One region of the Actinomadura sp. ATCC 39365 genome, then DNA from elsewhere that is predicted to be linked to it. Evidence: riboswitches for the same ligand, from Rfam matches in the RefSeq annotation. Region 1 holds a riboswitch; each other region holds the start of a gene.
What was found. A riboswitch is a leader RNA that binds a small molecule or an ion and turns the genes downstream of it on or off. The one in region 1 is predicted to bind cyclic di-AMP.
Positions count from the first base shown of each region.

Region 2: linked by a shared signal. The riboswitch ahead of ACNF49_RS13215 (hypothetical protein) and the one ahead of ACNF49_RS12200 (C40 family peptidase) in region 1 are both predicted to bind cyclic di-AMP.
Region 3: linked by a shared signal. The riboswitch ahead of ACNF49_RS05955 (C40 family peptidase) and the one ahead of ACNF49_RS12200 (C40 family peptidase) in region 1 are both predicted to bind cyclic di-AMP.
Region 4: linked by a shared signal. The riboswitch ahead of ACNF49_RS42955 (C40 family peptidase) and the one ahead of ACNF49_RS12200 (C40 family peptidase) in region 1 are both predicted to bind cyclic di-AMP.

Region 1 covers NZ_CP184335.1:2,426,169-2,430,713, forward strand. The annotation lists gene ACNF49_RS12185 (response regulator) at 1-264, shown strand, start outside; gene ACNF49_RS12190 (DUF2306 domain-containing protein) at 237-881, opposite strand; gene ACNF49_RS12195 (NAD(P)-dependent alcohol dehydrogenase) at 1,064-2,056, shown strand; gene ACNF49_RS12200 (C40 family peptidase) at 2,040-2,603, opposite strand; cyclic di-AMP (ydaO/yuaA leader) riboswitch at 2,634-2,793, opposite strand; gene ACNF49_RS12205 (3-isopropylmalate dehydrogenase) at 2,893-3,939, shown strand; gene ACNF49_RS12210 (branched-chain amino acid aminotransferase) at 4,139-4,545, shown strand, end outside.
Region 2 covers NZ_CP184335.1:2,627,663-2,632,207, forward strand. The annotation lists gene ACNF49_RS13205 (MDR family MFS transporter) at 1-1,268, shown strand, start outside; gene ACNF49_RS13210 (DUF5302 domain-containing protein) at 1,316-1,516, shown strand; cyclic di-AMP (ydaO/yuaA leader) riboswitch at 1,682-1,816, shown strand; gene ACNF49_RS13215 (hypothetical protein) at 1,992-2,699, shown strand; gene ACNF49_RS13220 (alpha/beta fold hydrolase) at 2,754-3,629, shown strand; gene ACNF49_RS13225 (hypothetical protein) at 3,662-4,033, opposite strand; gene ACNF49_RS13230 (roadblock/LC7 domain-containing protein) at 4,060-4,431, opposite strand; gene ACNF49_RS13235 (DUF4388 domain-containing protein) at 4,464-4,545, opposite strand, start outside.
Region 3 covers NZ_CP184335.1:1,116,991-1,121,535, forward strand. The annotation lists gene ACNF49_RS05940 (winged helix-turn-helix transcriptional regulator) at 1-96, shown strand, start outside; gene ACNF49_RS05945 (cytochrome P450) at 86-1,189, opposite strand; gene ACNF49_RS05950 (helix-turn-helix domain-containing protein) at 1,537-1,677, shown strand; gene ACNF49_RS05955 (C40 family peptidase) at 1,704-2,747, opposite strand; cyclic di-AMP (ydaO/yuaA leader) riboswitch at 2,754-2,905, opposite strand; gene ACNF49_RS05960 (amino-acid N-acetyltransferase) at 3,193-3,762, shown strand; gene ACNF49_RS05965 (RDD family protein) at 3,848-4,545, shown strand, end outside.
Region 4 covers NZ_CP184335.1:8,893,389-8,897,933, reverse strand. The annotation lists gene ACNF49_RS42965 (NYN domain-containing protein) at 1-902, shown strand, start outside; gene ACNF49_RS42960 (C40 family peptidase) at 1,035-1,961, shown strand; cyclic di-AMP (ydaO/yuaA leader) riboswitch at 2,324-2,487, shown strand; gene ACNF49_RS42955 (C40 family peptidase) at 2,618-3,100, shown strand; gene ACNF49_RS42950 (gluzincin family metallopeptidase) at 3,305-4,087, shown strand; gene ACNF49_RS42945 (M48 family metallopeptidase) at 4,099-4,545, shown strand, end outside.

The DNA.
Region 1 (4,545 bases):
GTGACCGCGCGCCTGCTGGCCGCGTTCGCCGGAGCCGGGCGTACGGAGGCGCCCGCGCAGCCGGTCGAGGCGCTCACCGGCCGCGAGGAGGAGATCCTGCGCGCCGTGGCCCGCGGCCGGACCAACAGCGAGATCGCCCGCGAGCTGCACATCTCGCTCAGCACGGTCAAGAGCCACGTCGCGAGCCTGATGACCAAGCTCGGCGTGCGCAACCGCGTCGAGATCGCCATGTGGGCCTACGAGACCGACCGCGTACGCACCTGACCTCGACGGACTCTGCGGGCTCTGCGGAGGATCGACTCGGCCACCGCCAGGTTGATCACCCAGCCCGCGCCGACGAGCAGCGCCCGGCCGAGCTCGCCGGGCGGCCCGAAGGCGGCCGGCCCGAACGCCAGGGTGAACGCCTGCGTGCCCGCGCCGAGCCCGATCGCGTACCCGCGGGTCATCCAGGCGCGATGCCGGGCCATGTCGCGCCGCCGGATCGCGGCCAGGCCGAGCAGGAGGCAGGCGGCCATGGCCGTCCCGAACAGCAGCCGGAAGGCGGCCAGCAGCAGCCCGTCGCCGGCGGGAAGGTCGGAGAAGAGCGTCAGCCACAACCCCGACAACGCGGCGACCAGCCCGCAGGCCACCAGGACCCGGCCCGCCGCGCGGTGCCACCCCGGCCGCCCGGCCCGGAACCGGGCCTGGAACTGGAACGTGCCGAGGACGCAGAACACCAGGGAAGCCGGGATGTGCAGCAGCACCGGCACGGGCATGGCGAAGAAGCGCGCGTTGTCCGCCGTGACGGGGGCGCCGGCGGCCAGTTCGGTCAGCCGGAGTGCGCCGGCGACCAGGGGGACGACGCTGAGCGCGAGCAGCCCGGCGGGTGCGATCCATCTCATGCCCGAAAGCGTGCCGCCCGCGCCCGTGCCCGGTCATCGCGCGGACGGCCCGTCCCGGTTCGCACCATCGGCGGGAGGGCGGTCGTACTTTCGGCCATCGAGCCGTCGCCTTTCGACCGTTGAGCGTCCGTGCAGGTCACGCCCACACTGACGGCACATCAGCGGCACGAGGGAGAAAAACGATGAAGGCGTACGTCCTGCGCTCGTTCGGCTCGCCCGACCAGCTCGTCCTGACCGACGTCGAGCGGCCCGTGCCGGGCGACGACGAGGTGTTGGTCCGGGTGCGGGCCACGTCCGTGCAGCCCTACGACTGGCACTTCATGCGGGGAGAGCCGTACCTGGCCCGGGTCATGGGCGGCGGGGTCGGGCTGCGCCGGCCCAGCATCGCCGTCCTCGGGGCCGACGTGGCGGGGGAGGTGGAGGCGGCCGGCAAGGACGTCACGCTGTTCCGTCCCGGCGACGAGGTGTACGCGATGTCGCTGGGGGGCGGCTTCGGCGAGTACGTCTGCCTGCGGCAGGGCGAGGTGGCGCCCAAGCCGGCGGGCCTGTCGTTCGAGCAGGCGGCGGCGGTGCCGATGGCGGCCAACACCGCGCTGATCGCGCTGCGCGACGAGGGACGCGTCCAGCCGGGCCAGAAGGTGCTGGTCAACGGCGCGTCCGGCGGCGTGGGCACGTTCGCCGTGCAGCTCGCCAAGGCGCTGGGGGCGCAGGTCACGGGCGTGTGCAGCGGGCGCAACGCGGACCTGGTCCGCTCGCTCGGCGCGGACGACGTCATCGACCACACCAAGGAGGACTTCGCGGCGTCGGGGCGGCGCTTCGACCTCCTGCTCGACGTGGCGGGCGGTCGCCGGCTGGCGGACTGCCGCCGCGTGCTGACCAGGAAGGGCACGTACGTGCTGGTCGGCGGGCCGGCCGGCCGCTGGGTGCAGCCGGCCGGCCACATGTTCGCCGCGCTCGCGTCGGGGCCCTTCGTCCCGCAGCGGATCGTCAGGGCGGACGTGGTCCGCTGCGGGAGCAACAGGGCGAACCTGCTGACGTTGACCGGGCTGATCGAGCAGGGCGCGGTCACCCCGGTCATCGACAGGACCTTCCCGTTCGGCGAGCTCCCGGCGGCCGTCCGCTACCAGGAGGAGGGGCACGCCCCGGGGAAGGTCGTCGTCACAGGGTCGCGGTGAGCATGGCGGGGGCGGGGGCCTTCTGGAGCTGCTTGTAGTCGGCCCAGCGCTTGACGCCCTTGGGGTCGGGGCGTACCGCGCCGACGAAGGCCTGCCTGCGCCACTGCGACAGGCGTTCCTCCTTCACCACGTCGCCGGTATGGGGGGAGTGGACCATGTAGCCGGGCTTGGAGATCATGCCGACGTGGCCCAGGCCGCTGAAGAACACCAGGTCGCCTGGTTCGAGGTCCTTCCAGGCGATCTTCCTGGAGAAGGCGCCGTACTGCTCCGCGGCGGTTCTGGGGAGCTCGATGCCGGCGTCTTCGTAGGCCCGGAGCATGAGGCCCGAGCAGTCGTAGCCCCGTTCGCTGGCGCCACCCCACACGTACGGGGTGCCGCGCTTGTCCATGGCGTATTCGAGGGCGACCTTCCAGGCCGGTTTCGGCACGTGCCGTTCCTGGACCTGTTTCACCTGGGGGCCGGTGAGGGTGACGGAGGGGGCGGGGGCGGCCGGAGCGGCGGGAGCCGCGGGGGCGGCAGGCGCGAGACCTGCGGCGCCCGCTGCCACCGCCAAAAAGATGGCGATGCTAGACAGGGGACTGTCCTTCCACGTGGCCGACCGGGTTAGCTGACGGGCTCGGGCCTGGAAGTAGCCCTACGGCGGTGCTCCTCGGGGGAGGCGCGGCCGATTCGCCCCGGGGGGAAAGGTGGGTCCCCGGCTCCACGCAGCGGCTGCGTGGATTAGGCTCGTCGGACTCTAACGAAACGGTCAAAAGGTCGCAATCCCCCCAAAACGGATTGTCCGGTTGTTGAGATGATGTGTTCGTCAGCCGAGACGAGCCGGTAAGGTACCGCCCATGGAGTCGCGTAACATCCGCCTGGCCGTCATCCCCGGGGATGGCATCGGCGCCGAGGTCGTAGCCGAAGGGCTCAAGGTCCTGGAGGCCGTGGGCACGAAGATCGAGCCCACCCACTACGACCTGGGCGCAGCCCGCTACCACCGTACGGGCGAGACACTGCCCGACGCGGTGCTCGAAGAGCTGCGCGGCTATGACGCGATCTTGCTCGGCGCCGTGGGCGACCCCAGCGTGCCGCCCGGCATCCTGGAGCGCGACCTGCTGCTCAAGCTCCGGTTCGAGTTCGACCACTACGTCAACCTGCGGCCGGTCAAGCTGTTCCCCGGCGTCGAGACCGCGCTGGCCGGCGCCTCGGCCGAGCACATCGACATGGTCGTCGTCCGCGAGGGCACCGAGGGCCTCTACGCGGGCACCGGCGGCGTCATGCGCCGCGGCACGCCGCACGAGATCGCCACCCAGGAGTCGCTGAACACCGCCCACGGCGTCGAGCGCGTCGTGCGTTACGCCTTCCAGAAGGCTCAGTCGCGGCCCCGCAAGAAGCTCACGCTCGTCCACAAGACGAACGTGCTCACCTACGCCGGCGACCTCTGGCAGCGCACGGTCAACCGCGTGGCCGCCGAGTTCCCCGACGTCACCACCGACTACAGCCACATCGACGCGGCCTCGATGTTCTTCGTCACCCAGCCCGAGCGCTTCGACGTGATCGTCACCGACAACCTGTTCGGCGACATCATCACCGACCTCGGCGCCGCGATCGCCGGCGGCATCGGCCTGGCGGCCAGCGGCAACATCAACCCCGAGCGCACCTCGCCGAGCATGTTCGAGCCGGTGCACGGCAGCGCGCCCGACATCGCCGGTCAGGGCAAGGCCGACCCGACCGCCACCATCCTGTCCGTCGGCATGCTCCTCGACCACCTCGGCCTGCACGCCGAGGCCGCCAAGGTCGAGCAGGCCGTGGCCGCCGACATCGCCGAGCGGGTGACCGGCCGCGCCGGCCGCACGACCAGCGAGATCGGCGACGACATCGCCGCGCGAGTAGCCGGCTAGGACCGCCTAGCCCCGCACGCGCCTGGCGGTCCGGACGAGGACTGCCAGGCGCTTTTTTGCGTTCACCGGATCGAACCACCCCCAACTGCCTCTTGCTATCCCAAATCGCGAGACACTAGGAAGTACGAATACTGCTCGCGGGCAGTAGCTACCAGAATCAGCTTGAAGTCGCAGATTCGTAGAGAGAAGGACCGCCGTCATGACCATCGCTCAGAAGCTCAGCTTCGACGTGCAGCATTCCGACCACGCTCGCACCGCGGCCGAGCGGGAGCAGGTACTGGCGAACCCCGGGTTCGGGCAGGTCTTCACCGACCACATGATCTCGATCGACTACACCGACGGCGAGGGATGGCACGACGCCAGGCTCATGCCGTACGGGCCGCTCTCGCTCGACCCCGCGACCTCGGTCTTCCACTATGCGCAGGAGCTGTTCGAGGGCCTGAAGGCGTACCGGCAGATCTCCGGCTCGATCGCGACCTTCCGTCCGTACGCGAACGCCGCCCGTTTCAACCGCTCGGCCGAGCGCATGGCCATGCCCGAGCTGCCGGAGGAGGCGTTCGTGGAGTCGCTGGAGCTGCTGGTCTCGGCCGACAAGGAGTGGGTGCC
Region 2 (4,545 bases), 200 kb from region 1:
TGCCGCTGTACGGCCGGCTCTCCGACCAGCACGGCAGGAAGCCGCTGCTGCTCGTCGGGATGTCGGTGTTCGTCGCCGGATCGGCGTTGTGCGGGCTCGCCCAGGACATGACCCAGCTCATCGCCTTCCGCGCCGTGCAGGGGCTGGGCGCGGGCGCGTTGTTGCCGCTGTCGCTGGCCCTGGTGATGGAGATGTTCCCGCCCGGGCGCAACGGCGCCCGCGTGCAGGGCGCACTCGGCGGCGTGATGGCGTTGACGTACCTGGCCGGGCCCTTCCTGGGCGGGTTGTTCACCGACCACGCGAGCTGGCGGTGGGCCTTCTACGTGAACGTGCCGCTCGGGATCGTGCTGATCGCGATCGTGGTGCTGCGGCTGCCGTTCCGTCCGGGCACCGGCGGCGGGGGCCGGCCGGACTACGCGGGCATCGCGGTGTTCGGCGTGGCCATCAGCGCCCTGCTGCTCGGCCTGACCGAGAAGGGCCTGGACGGCAACTCCTGGACGTCCCCGCCCGTGGCCGGGCCGGTCCTGCTGGCGCTGGTCCTGCTGGTCGTGTTCGTGCTGGTCGAGCTGCGGGCGGCGAACCCGATCATGCCGATGCACCTGTTCCGGGACCGTACGTACACGCTGGTCAACGCGAGCTCGTTCTTCACCGCCTTCTGCATGTACGCCGGCGTGGTGTTCCTGCCGCGCTACTTCCAGCAGGCGCTGGGCGTCAGCGCCACCGAGTCCGGGCTGAGGATCTACCCGATGACGCTGGCCATGGTGGCGGGCAGCGCTCTCATGGGCACGCTGATGTCCAGGACACGCACGTACAAGCCGTGGCTGGTCGGGGCGCCGTTCCTGCTGGTGGCCGGCAGCCTGCTCTGCCTGAACCTCACCGTGCGCACCGACGGCCTGCTGCTGGCCGGATGGATGGCGCTGCTCGGGCTCGGCATGGGGCCGATGTTGTCGGGGCTGACCGTGGCCGTGCAGCAGGCCGTCGAGCCGCGGTACATCGGCACGGCCTCGGCCAACCTCACCTTCTTCCGGCAGATCGGCGGCTCGGTGGCGCTGGCGCTGGCCGGCACCGCGTACACGTCGGTCATCACCACGGACGCGCCCGTGCACGGGCTCGCGGCCGCGCACGCCTCGGCGGCGGCCGTGGTCATCCCGTCGCTGGGCGTGGCGGGCGCGACAATCGCCCTGGTCGCGCTGGTGATGATGCCCGGCAGGCGGCTGGAGCGGACGCCCGCCGCGGAAAGCAGAGTGGAGGCCGGTTTCGCGTCGTAAGCGACGTCGTGCGAAGCTGTGGATGTCCCCAGAACCAGGAGGTCCTCATGGCGGAAACACCGGAGCCGGAAGTCAGCGAGACTCCCGAGGACGAGATGAAGCGCAAGTTCCGCGAGGCGTTGGAACGCAAGCGCGGGCAGCAGGCCGACTCGGCCGCGGGTGGCAGGGGCGTGGACCCGTCGAAGATCCACGGGGCGCACGGTCCGGCAGCGAGTAAAAGATCCTTCAGGCGCAAGAGCGGCGGCTGAAAGGCCCGATTTCGCAGGGGGTACGGCATGCCGTGCCCCCTTTCTCTTTACCTCGATAGGTAGATCTTTACCCGGTTCATGACGATTCGTTTGTATTTGTCCGAATCTCTGGGTACCGTCTTAACCAATTACCAGCTGGTGGCGTAGTCCCTACCAGGAGAGGGACGACAGCTGGCGCCGAATCCCGACATGTCGGGAACCGGGGACCCATCTCATTGGGGTGAATCCGGCCATGTGCCGGTAGGGCATCTCCACGCCCGAACCCGTCAGCTAACCCGGTAGGCGAGATGGAGAGGACTTCACGCATGTACCACCTCGTCGTACCCCCGGACAGTGTAGTGACGACCGCCTGCTGAGCGGTCTCTTCCCTGACTTCCCCCACGCGCCGCGTAACCACCTTTTCGGCGCTCTGCCCGGTTACGCACCGTAGTCACGCGCGTTCCCCCTGTCCCCTCGCGAAGGACTTCACTGCTTCATGTCTCGATTTGGCCTGCGCTCTCTCGCTCTGCTGTCCGTGTCCGCCCTGGGCGCGCTGACGATCTCCGCCACCGGCGCCCACGCCGACACCGGCGACGACCAGAAGATCCTGCTCAAGGGTTCCACCAAGGCCTCCTACTTCTGGGACGACTCCTCCGGCCGCGCCGGCGACACCGGTCTCCCGGCCAGCGGCAAGCCCATGCAGAAGGGCCTGGCCGCCAGCCCGAGCTGGCCCCTCATGACCGAGGGTTACGTGACCTTCAACGGCAAGAAGATGCCGTTCTTCGTGGGCGACCGCGGCCCCGGCGAGCCCTCCAACCGTGGCGTCATGCTCGACCTCGACGCCAAGACCTTCGCCGAGCTGACCGGCGGCACGTTCAACCCCGACACGCTCGGCGTGGACGGCAACGGCGGCCGCGGCCACATCAAGATCGACTACGTCATCACCAAGTGGGGCGAGGGCAAGGGCAAGAAGAACTACCCCGTGGCCTTCTCCAGCGGCGCGTGGGGCAGGTACGACGCCAACCCGGCCGAGCCCCCCAAGGTGCTGGCCGAAAAGCCCGCCGAGGACGCGGCCGGTTCCGCCGGCGGCCAGGTCGGGAAGACCGTCGCGATGGGCGGCACCGTCATGGCCGGCGTGCTGGTGCTGGCCGGCGGCGGCGTGGTGCTCGGCGGCGAGCGCCTGCGCAAGCTGCTCAACGACTGATCTCCGAACAAACCGCTCTTTACGCCTCGCGACCAGAATGACATTCTGGTCGCTGTGATCCAGCGCGCAGCCGCCAACGGCATCGAGATCGCCTACGAGAGCTTCGGCTCACCCGCGGGCCGGCCCCTGCTGCTCATCATGGGACTCGGCGCCCAGCTCATCCACTGGGACGACGAGTTCTGTGAACTCCTGGCCGAGCAGGGCCACCACGTCGTCAGGTTCGACAACCGCGACGCGGGCCTGTCCACCCATCTCCACGACGAGGGCGTCCCCGCATGGGGTGCGCCCTCGCCGTACGTGCTGGACGACCTGGCCGACGACAGCGCCGGGCTCATGGACGTCCTGGGCCTGCCCGCCGCGCACGTCGTCGGCGCCTCGATGGGCGGGATGATCGCCCAGGCGCTGGCCATCCGGCACCCCGCCCGCGTGCTGAGCCTGACCTCGATCATGTCCACGCCCGGTCCGCAGGCGGCCCCGCCGACCGAGGCGGCCGCCGCGGTGCTCTTCGCCAAGCCCGCGACCGACCGCGAGACGGTCGTCGCCGGCGCGCTGACGACCTGGGCCGTGCTCGGGTCCCCCGGCTGGGAGCTGGACCGCGAACGCGTCACCAGGCTGGCCGGGCTGGCCTTCGACCGCTGCCACGACCCGGCCGGCACGGCCCGCCAGCTCGCCGCCATCATGGCCTCCGGCGACCGCACGTCCGCGCTGGGCGGGCTGAAGGTGCCCGCGCTGGTCATCCACGGCGAGGACGACCAGCTCGTGCCGCTCGCCGGCGGACGGGCGACGGCCGCCGCCATCCCGGACGCCCGCCTGGTCACCTACCCCGGCATGGGCCACGACCTGCCCCGCCCCCTCTGGCCCGCGATCGTCGCCGAGATCGCCGCCCACACCGGCTCCGCGGCGCCCGCACGGCCGGAGCCCGCCGCGTAGCCGCCCGCGGAGCCCCGCGGAGCCGTGGCCGGTCAGAGCTCCAGCTTCTCCTCGATGACCTTGAGCATGTGCCGGGCCAGGGCCAGGTTGGCCCGGTTGCGGTCGAGGGCGAGGTAGAGGAACAGGCCCTTGCCGCTGCGGCCGGTCAGCGGGCGGATGATGTGGTACTGGGCGGTCAGCGTGATCAGGATGTCCTCGATGCCGTCCTTGAGGCCCAGCGAGTCCATCGTGCGCAGCTTGGCCTTGATGACCTCGGTGTTGCCCGCCGCCGCGACCTGCAGGTCCAGCTCCTTCGAGCCGCCGAGCGTGCCGAGCGCCATGCCGCTGCCGTGGTCGACGATCGCCGCCCCGATCGTGCCGTCGATGCTCATCATCTCCTTGAGGGAGACGTCCATGCCTGCCATGCTTTCCTCCGCTTCGGTGGGGATGGTCAGTGTTTGCGTGCCACGGCGGCCACGGAGGCCGCCGTCTTCCTGCCCTCCAGCCGGAGGAGCCCGACGTTGGCGCCGGGTCCCGCCAGGACCGTGAGGACGATCGTGGGGCCCGCGGCGTAGAAGGCCGCGAACCCTGCGGTGCCGGACACGAGGGTCTCCTCGAACGTCCCGCGGCCCGCCATGGTCAGCATCCGGCCGCTCATCGCGAGCAGCGCCGCCGACAGTGCCGCCACCTGCTCGCCGGTGTCTCCTTGCAGGTCGCAGGCGATCCGCAGGCCGTCGACGGTGCAGGCGACGCTGCCGGTGACGTCCGGCGTGCGGCCGCGCAGGAGCTCCATCTCCGCCAGGACCTCTTGCCGTAGCTCCACGGGTGGCCTCCTCCTGCGTCGTGAGGGGAACCTCACGGCATCTCCTCCAGGGCCTTCTTCAGCCGCAGCAGCAGCGTCAGATCGGTCGGGTCCCCCGTCGGCACCGGCCCGGCG
Region 3 (4,545 bases), 1.3 Mb from region 1:
AGCCTGATGCCGCTGGTCACCGCCATCAAGGCGTGGGCCGAGGAGCACATCGAGGACGTCGAGGCCGCCAGGGAGCGCTACGACGCTACCGCCTGAGCCGCACCGGCAGCCGGGCCAGCCCGCGCAGCACCACGTTCTCCTTGTACGGCGGCGCCGGATCGGCGGCCTCCATCTTCGGCGCCGCCGCGGCCAGCGCCGACAGCGCGATCTCGCCTTCCATCCTGGCCAGCGTCGCCCCCAGGCAGAAGTGCAGGCCGAGCCCGAAGGCGAGATGCCGGCCGGGCTCGCGGCCGGGGTCGAACCGGTCGGGATCGGCGAACGCGGCCGGGTCGCGATTGGCGGCGCCGATCGGCACGAGCACGGCCGAGCCGGCGGGCACCGGCGTCCCGCCCAGTTCCCGGTCCTCCAGCGCGATCCTGGAGGTGAGCTGGACCGGCGGATCGAAGCGCAGCACCTCCTCGACCACCTCCCTCGGCCGCTCGGCGGCGAGGTGCAGCAGGCCGTGCCGCAGCAGGTTCAGCACGCCGTTCGCGATGAGGTTGACGGTGGTCTCGTGGCCGGCCACGAGCAGCAGCACGCAGGTCGCCAGCAACTCGGCCTCGGTGAGCTCCTCGACGTGTGCGAGGGCGCTCAGGAGGTCATCGCCGGGACGCTCGCGCCGCTGCGCGATCAGGCGGCGGAAGTAGTCGCGGAACTCGTTCCTGGAACGCTCCGTTTCCGACATGAGGGCGTCTGTCAGCATCGGGTCAAGTCCGCGGGCAAGGGCCTCGCTCCATCCGCGGAAGCGGTCGTGGTCCTCCGGCGGCACCCCGAGCATCTCGCTGATCACCATCACCGGCAGCGGGTGGGCGAAACCGGAAATCAGCTCCGCCTCCTCCGGCAGCCGCCCGATCAGGTCGGCGGTGATCACCTCGATCCGCGGCCTGAGGCGGGCCACCATGCGCGGCGTGAACGCGCGGCTGACCAGAGCACGCAACCGGGTGTGATCGGGCGGGTCCATGAGCAGGAACGACCTGCCGGGCTGACCTGGCTCTTCCTGCGCGGGCGCGGACGTTCCGTGACCGAACCCGGGATCGCGCAATACCGCCGCGCACAACTCGTACGTGGTCACGACGAGCAGCCCACCGCGCGTCGCGAAGATCGGCCCGGCGGCTCGCAGCTCGCGATATCGGACGTACGGATCGCGCACAAATTGCGGATCCGATGGATCAAAACCCAGCAGGTCGGTGGCGCTCATCGGGGGCGGTACCGGGCCGCCGAATTGATCGTTTGGACCGTTCATAGCGGACCACGGCGTGCCAACATATGCGGAGTACGTCACATATAAGCGATCATGTCAATAGCACTGGTCAAGGGCGCCGATTGTCGCGCTTGACGACCTTTCCGCGATGCGTTTACCTTCACCGAGACGAGCGGCTTGCTTCGCCTGAAAGGTCCGAGTTCTGCTGTTGGGGGAGGGCTCCCGGTGGATGTGCTCACAGAAGGCGTTGAGCTGAGCCACGCGGATTTGGCGTTACTGGCCGAGCTGGCCAGGGGGTGACCGTCGATCGGGTCGGCAGGCGGCTGGATATCAGCGGACGGACCGTACGGCGCAGGCTGAGGGGCATCTGCGACCGCATCGGCGTGGCCACGGCGATCGAGGCCGTGGCATGGGCGGCGCGCCGCCAGCTCATCTAGCGGCGCTCGGCGAAGTGCCGCGCCGGTCAGTCCGCGATGCGCACGCCGCCGGCGAACGGCCGCCGGTCTATCGAGGCGACCCGCACGACGTCACCCGTCTGCGGGGCGTGGACCATCATGCCGCCGCCGATGTAGATGCCGACGTGGTGCAGGTCGCTGTAGAAGAACACCAGGTCGCCGGGGCGCAGCTGGTCGCGGCTGATGTGCGTGCCGGCCGTCCACTGGTCGCCGGTGTAGTGGGGGAGCGAGATGCCCACGCGCTGGTAGGCGGCCATCACCAGGCCGGAGCAGTCGTAGGAGCGCGGCCCCTCCGCGCCCCACACGTACGGCTTGAGCTGCTGGGTGAGGGCCCACTTGGCGGCCTGGGCGGCCTTGCCGTCGCCGATGACCGGCAGGTTGACGCGTACGGCGCGGGTGCCGGGACGGCCCGCCTCGCCGACGGCCCGCCGGTAGAGGTTGCTCTCGACCTTGGTGACCAGCTTGGTGATCTTCGAGCGCTTGCCCTCGAGATCGGTGACGATCTTCTGGACCTCGGCGATGCGGGTCTTGGCGCCGGCCCTGGCCCGCTCGGCGGCCTCCATGGCCTTGGCGAGCTGGTTGACCTCCTCGCCCTGCTGCTGTTCGAGCGCGTACGTGGTCGCGGCCCGGTCGAGGAAGGTCTCGGGGTCGCCGGACTGGGCGAAGGCCAGGGCCTTGTCCAGGCCGCCGGTGATGTAGGCGTTCTGGGCGAGCAGCGAGGCCCTGGCGCGCCTGGCGGCCAGGTCGGACTCGCTGGTGGCCAGGATCTTCTGGGCGGAGTCGTTGGCCTTCTGTGCGGCCTTCAGCCGTTCGCGCTGCTCGTTGTACTGCTCGGCCAGCGTCTCGATCTCTTCGTGCAGCTTCTCCACCTGGTCGGCGAGTTCGGAGAGCGACGGCTTCGGGTCGGCGGCGGCGGAACCGACGGGGACGGCGAACAGCATCGCGGCGATGGTGACGCCGATGACGCCGAGGCGGCGTGTGCGCCTGGCCTGCTCCTGGGGGCGGGCGTGCCTGCCCCCCGACTTCCCCGAGCGGTCGAGCGTCCGCTTCACCAACCGAGCTCCTCTCATCGACGCCGGCCGGGTTAGCTGACGGGTTCGGGCCGGAGCAGCCCTACCGAGATGGTCGGATTCACCCCAAGTGGTGGCGCGAGGTGCTCGCCACCGTTGGTTCCCCGGCTTCCCTTGCGGGAATTGGGCGTGTCTTTCCGCGCGCATTACGCGGAGAACATCGTCGCTGGACACTAATGCACTCCGGGTTCACGCTCAACCGGAACTGCCGAGTCTGTAGAGGTTTCACAACTGAAGGGTCACAAGGTGATCTCGTGGGTAGCCGTACGGAAGCAGGCTTCTGCACCTTTTGTCCAGCATTCAGGGTGCTGAGGTCTGGAGGAAAGCTCCAAGTCAGCTCGTGTTCGCCTGACCACGGGATGTGATGAGATGCCCGAGACGTGGGATTTAGGGCCGAGCCGTAATGAGATCTGTACCCTGGAGAGCCATGGAGCAGGTGGCCGAAGTGGCAGTCCCCGAGACCGCGGTCGTGGTCAGGCGTGCGCGCACGCCCGACGTGCGTGCGATCAGGCGTCTCGTGGACACCTACGCGGGCGCGGGGCCGCGGCTCCTGGAGAAGGCCACGGTCACGCTGTACGAGGACGTCCAGGAGTTCTGGGTGGCCGAGCGGAGCGGGGAGGTCGTCGGCTGCGGCGCGCTCCACGTGCTCTGGGAGGACCTCGCCGAGGTTCGTACGGTGGCCGTCGATCCCGCGTGCCGGGGGTTGGGGGTCGGGCGGCGGATCGTCTCGGCACTCGTCCGGCAGGCGAAGGATCTGGGGCTGCGGCGTGTATTCTGTCTGACTTTTGAGGTCGACTTCTTCGCGAGGCACGGTTTCCGCCCCATCCAGGGCACACCGGTCTCACCCGAGGTCTACGCCGAGTTGCTGGCCTCGTACGACGAGGGTGTGGCGGAGTTCCTTGATCTGGAACACGTCAAACCGAACACCCTTGGCAACACCCGCATGCTGCTGCATCTGACATCGGGTGACGCGGACCTTGACCACTTGGAAAGGTGATTGTTGATACCTATGTCGATACGTTGGGCAGCACAGGCATGTGTCCTGACACGTGCCACATGCGCACTCGAAGCGAGGTGACACGGTGAGCACCGGACAGCCGCCGTACCCACAGGACGATTCCGGCGAGAACCCCGAGTACGGGCAGCACCACGGCCGTCGGCCCGGTGAGCCCGACCCGGACGTGACTGTGGTCGGCTACCGGGCGGACGATGCCTTCGGCCAGCCCCCATACGGTCAGCAGCAGCAACAGGGCTATGGCCAGCAACAGCAGTACGGCCAGCAACAGCAGCAGTACGGCCAGCAGCAGGGCTACGGCCAGCAGCCCCAGTACGGCCAGCAGGCCGCCTCGGGTCAGCAGGGCTACGGCCAGCAGCAGGGCTATGACCAGCAGCAGGGCTACGGCCAGCAGCCGCAGTCCTCGGGCCAGCAGTACACGCAGCCCGGCTACGGTCAGGAGGCCCAGTACGGCCAGCAGGCCGCTTCGGGCCAGCAGGGTTACGGCCAGCAGCCGCAGTCCTCCGGCCAGCAGGGCTACGGTCAGCAGGGCTACGGGCAGCAGTCGCAGCCCGACTACGGCCAGCAGGGTTACGGCCAGCAGCCCGCGTCGGGCCAGCAGCCCGGCTACGGCCAGCAGCCGCAGTCCTCGGGCCAGCAGTACACGCAGCCCGGCTACGGCCAGGAGGCCCAGTACGGCCAGCAGGCCGCCTCGGGCCAGCAGGGTTACGGCCAGCAACCGCAGTACGGCCAGCAGCCGCAGTCGCAACCCGACTACGGCCAGCA
Region 4 (4,545 bases), 6.5 Mb from region 1:
TGACGCGGCTGCGCGAGCAGCTCGCCGCCCAGAAGACCGCCGCCAAGGAGGAGGCCGACCGGCTGCGCGAGCAGATCAAGGCGGCCCGCGCCGAGAACTCCGACCTGCGGCGCAAGCTCCACGACGCCCGCGAGCGGGCCAAGGCCGCCACCCGCAGGGCCGAGGAGATGGAGCAGGCCGCCGACGACGCCCGGCACGCCGCCTCCACCGCCGGCAACGCGGGCGAGGCCGAGCTGCGCCGTCTGCGCGAGCGCCCGGCCGACGTGGAGAAGCAGCTCGAAGCCTCCCGCCGGGCCGCCCGCGAGGGCCGCAGCATCGAGGACGCCCGCGTCAGGGTGCTGCTCGACGCCCTCCAGGACGCCTCGGCCGGGCTGCGCAGGGAGCTGGCGCTGCCCACCACGATCAGCAGGCCCGCCGACTCTGTCGCGGCCAGCACCGGCGAGCGTCCGGGGGTGCGCGGCGTGCCCGCGCGGGCCCTGGCCGACGACGACCCGCAGCTGCTCGACCAGCTCCTGGCGCTGCCGCAGGTCCATCTGATCATCGACGGCTACAACGTCACGAAGACCGGCTACGGCACGCTCACCCTCGCCGACCAGCGCAACCGGCTGATGACCGGCCTCGGCGGGCTGGTCGCCCAGACCCGGGTCGAGGTGACGGTGGTCTTCGACGGCGCCGAGCTCAACGCGCCGGTGCAGGTGGTGGCGCCGCGCGGGGTGCGGGTGCTGTTCAGCGCGCCGGGGGAGATCGCCGACGACCTCATCCGCCAGCTCGTCCGGGCCGAGCCGCCCGGCCGGGCCATCGCCGTCGTCTCCTCCGACCGCGAGGTGGCCGAGTCCGTCCGCCGCATGGGCGCCAGACCGGTTCCGTCCGGTCTGCTGCTGCGCCGGCTGGGCCGCGCATAAGTTACGAATTAGCACTATTGGCGAGACCCCACCCGCCACTTCTGTACTATTTCGCCCCAGGTGTAATCCCTGGGAGGCGACGCTGTGAGGTTTGGCCGGGTGACGGTGGCCGCGGGTCTCGCGATCGGACTGATGACGGTCCCGATGGGTGCGGCGCTCGCTGATCCCAAGCCCACTCTCAAACAGGCCAAGGCCAAGCTCGAGAAGCTCAACGACAAGGCCGACAAGGTCGTCGACCGGTACAACACGGCGACCGAGAACTACAAGAAGGCCAAGGACGCCTACACCACGCTGAACGACCGCTACAAGCGCAAGCTGCAGACGGTCGCCGACCTGCGGGCCGAGATCATCAGGGCGGCGGTGGACTCGTACAAGATGGGCGGGGACGTCACCTCCCTGCCCGGCATGGTCGGGGTCGACAACCCCGAGAACCTGCTGGCCGGGCTGGCCATGGCCGGGCAGCTCTCGCGCGAGCGGCTGGAGAAGCTGGCCGCCTTCGACCGCGAGAACAAGGGCCTCAAGGCCGAGCGCGACAACGCCGAGACCGCGCTGGCCGACGCCGACAAGGAGCGGGACGCCGTCCAGCGGGAGCGGGCCGAGGTGCTGAAGCTGGTCGGCCAGCAGAAGAAGCTCCTGGACAAGCTGGGGGCCTACAACCCGGGCAACCCCAACAGCACCGGCATCAAGTACACCGGCCCCGCCTCGGGCAGCGCGGCCGCCGTCCTGCAGTTCGCCTTCGCCCAGGTCGGCAAGCCGTACATCTACGGGGGCACGGGCCCGCGCGGCTACGACTGCTCAGGGCTGACCCAGGCCGCCTGGCGCGCGGCCGGTGTCACGCTGCCGCGTACGACGTGGCAGCAGTGGGCCTGGGGCGCCGGCCGGAAGGTGGACATCAAGGACCTCCAGCCGGGGGACCTCATCTTCAGCGAGGGGCTCGGGCACGTCAGCATCTACGCGGGCGGAGGCAAGATCGTCCACGCGCCGCAGACGGGCGACGTCGTGAAGGTCGTCCGCCTCGCCGACTACCGCCGCCCCCTGGTCGGAGCCATCCGCCCCTGACCCGCCCCCTGACCGCCCGGCGACCGGAATCGCGGGCGGCTTCGGGCTGTCCGCGGCCCCTGGGGTGAAAGGGACAAACGGGGCGAAAGAGTCCTGACAATCGGGTGTGCCGCGAAGTGTGAGAAGGGTCACAAAGTGGTAACGGAACCCGCTGCTCCAGCAGGGATTTCCCCCTTTACTCCCACCTTTATCTGATCTTTACAGCCGGTGTCTCCCTTTGCCAAATCTTGACCCCTCCGCGTAGTTTCTGGCGTCGCGGTCAGCAAGCCATGCGCACCGCGGATCGACATCGGAACCCCCGATGCGGACCAGATGAAAATCCATCGGTCGCCGCCGATATCCCTATGCAGAGACAACCATCGGGCGGCGACCTGCCGAGTCCGTGCAGCCAGGAGGCACGGAGCCGGGGACCCAAAGATCCCGTAATCCCCCGGGATCAGGGGTGAATCGGCGCGTCATCGCGCCGTAGGGCGACTTCCAGGCCCGAATCCGTCAGCTAACCCGGTAGGCGTTCGTGGAAGACACAAGGAGAAATCCTGTCTACCTCCCTGCATAACCCCCGTCTGTCCCGTCTTGCCCTGAGGGGCGTCGCACTCACGATGACCGTGACGGCCGGAGGTGCGGCTCTCCATGCCGTGCCGGCCGAGGCGCAGACGGTGAGCGAATCGGCCGCCAGGCTCACCGCGGTGTCCAGCACCGCCAAGGCGGCCACTGCGAAGTCGGCCAAGTCGGCGAAGACCGCCAGGTCCGCCAAGTCGGCGAAGGCCGCGCGGCAGGCGTCGAAGGCCCGCAGGGCCGTCGCCGTCGCCAAGCATCAGGTCGGCGACCCGTACCGGTACGGGGCCACGGGCCCTGGTGCGTTCGACTGCTCCGGACTCGTCCAGTACGCCTGGAAGAAGGCCGGAGTGCGACTCCCGCGCGTGACGAACAGCCAGTTCGCCCGCATCGAGCGCAAGGTCTCCTGGCGCAATCTCAAGCCGGGCGACCTGATGTTCTTCAACGGGCTGGGCCACGTCGGCATGTATGTCGGCCACGGCAAGATGGTCCATTCGCCGCGGACCGGCGAACGGGTGCGCATCGACAAACTGGGCGGATGGCGGAAGTCGTCGTTCGTCGGCGCGGTGCGTCCCGGCGCGTGACAACGGGCCCCGCCCGGACCATCCCCGGTCCGGGCCGGGGCCTGTCGCATGCCCGGCCTCGTGAAGGGACCGGCCTCCTGAAGGGACCGGTCTGGCGAAGGGGCCGGCCTCGTGAAAGGGCCGGGAGCGTCCTGGGCCGACTAGCATCGGGCCGTGTCCTCGCAGGTGCGTCCGTCCCTCCGTGGTCCGCGTCTGCTCCTTTCGGTGCTGCTGCTGTCGACGGCGGTTCTCGTGGTCGCCGACGCGCCGCCCGCCGCCGTCCTGCCCGCCGGGGCGCGCGGGTTGTGGGGCGACGGCGGTCAGGTGGCCCGCGGCGCGCGGTCCGTGGTCGTGGGGCACCGCGCCGACCCCGGCGTGCTCGCCGACCTCGCCCGCCGGGCGGACCTCGCCGGACGGCGGGTGTCCGCGGTGCTCGGCCGGCCGGTACGCGCGCTGGTCGTCGTGCCGGACTCCGACGCCGAGGCGGCCGGGCTGGCGGGCACGGGCCCGCTGGACGGGTTGGCCGCGGTGGCCGACGGCGCCAGGGTGATCATCGTGCCGGGCTCCTTCGCGCGGCTCACCCCCACGGGACGCGACGTCGTCCTCACCCATGAGCTCACCCACGTCGCCGCGGGCACCGACCGGCTGCCCGTCTGGCTCTACGAGGGGTTCGCCGACTACGTGGCCTACCGCGACGCCGGGCTCCCCGTCGGGACGGCCGCCGCCGAACTCGCCGCCGACGTACGGGCCGGCCGGCTGCCGAGCGAGTTGCCCGGACCTGCGGCTTTCGCCCCCACGGCCGCCGATCCAGGACGGCTCGCGCGGGCGTACCAGGAGGCCTGGATGGCGTGTCGCTTCCTCGCAGACCGGTTCGGTGACGGGACCCTGGTACGGCTCTACCGTGATGCCCGCGTGGCCGGCGTCGATCAGGCGCTCGCCTCCGTGGGGCTCACCGCCGAGACGCTGGCGGCACGGTGGCGCGAGTACGTACGAGAGCAGCTCGCGTGAAGGGGAGGCAGATGAGCGAGCGGAACGACCCGCCCCGGGAAGGGGACGAGCCCGCCGGAGCGGTCGCCGGAGGGGCCGACGAGCCCGGCACGGCGGTCGCGGCGGCGCACGGCGGCGGTGTGGCCGTCAGGGACGACGGCGGTGACCGGCCCGGCGACGGTGGACCGCCGGAGCCGTCCGGCACGAACGAGCCCCCGGAATCCCCGGGACACCCCGACGACCCGGACGACCCGGACGACCCGGACGCCCGCCCCGACGCGGACGCCGACCCCGACACCGAGGACCCCCGTCACCCCCAGCCCCCCACCCCCGACGACCGCCCCCACGCGACCCGCGCCGGCGCCCCCGCCGCCGAGGGCTCGGACGGCTCCGGGAAGGGCCCCGAGAACCCCGACGAGCACACGGACGACCCGGGCAAGGGCGGCAAAGGCCGCGGCAAGGGCAAGGGCGGCAAAGGC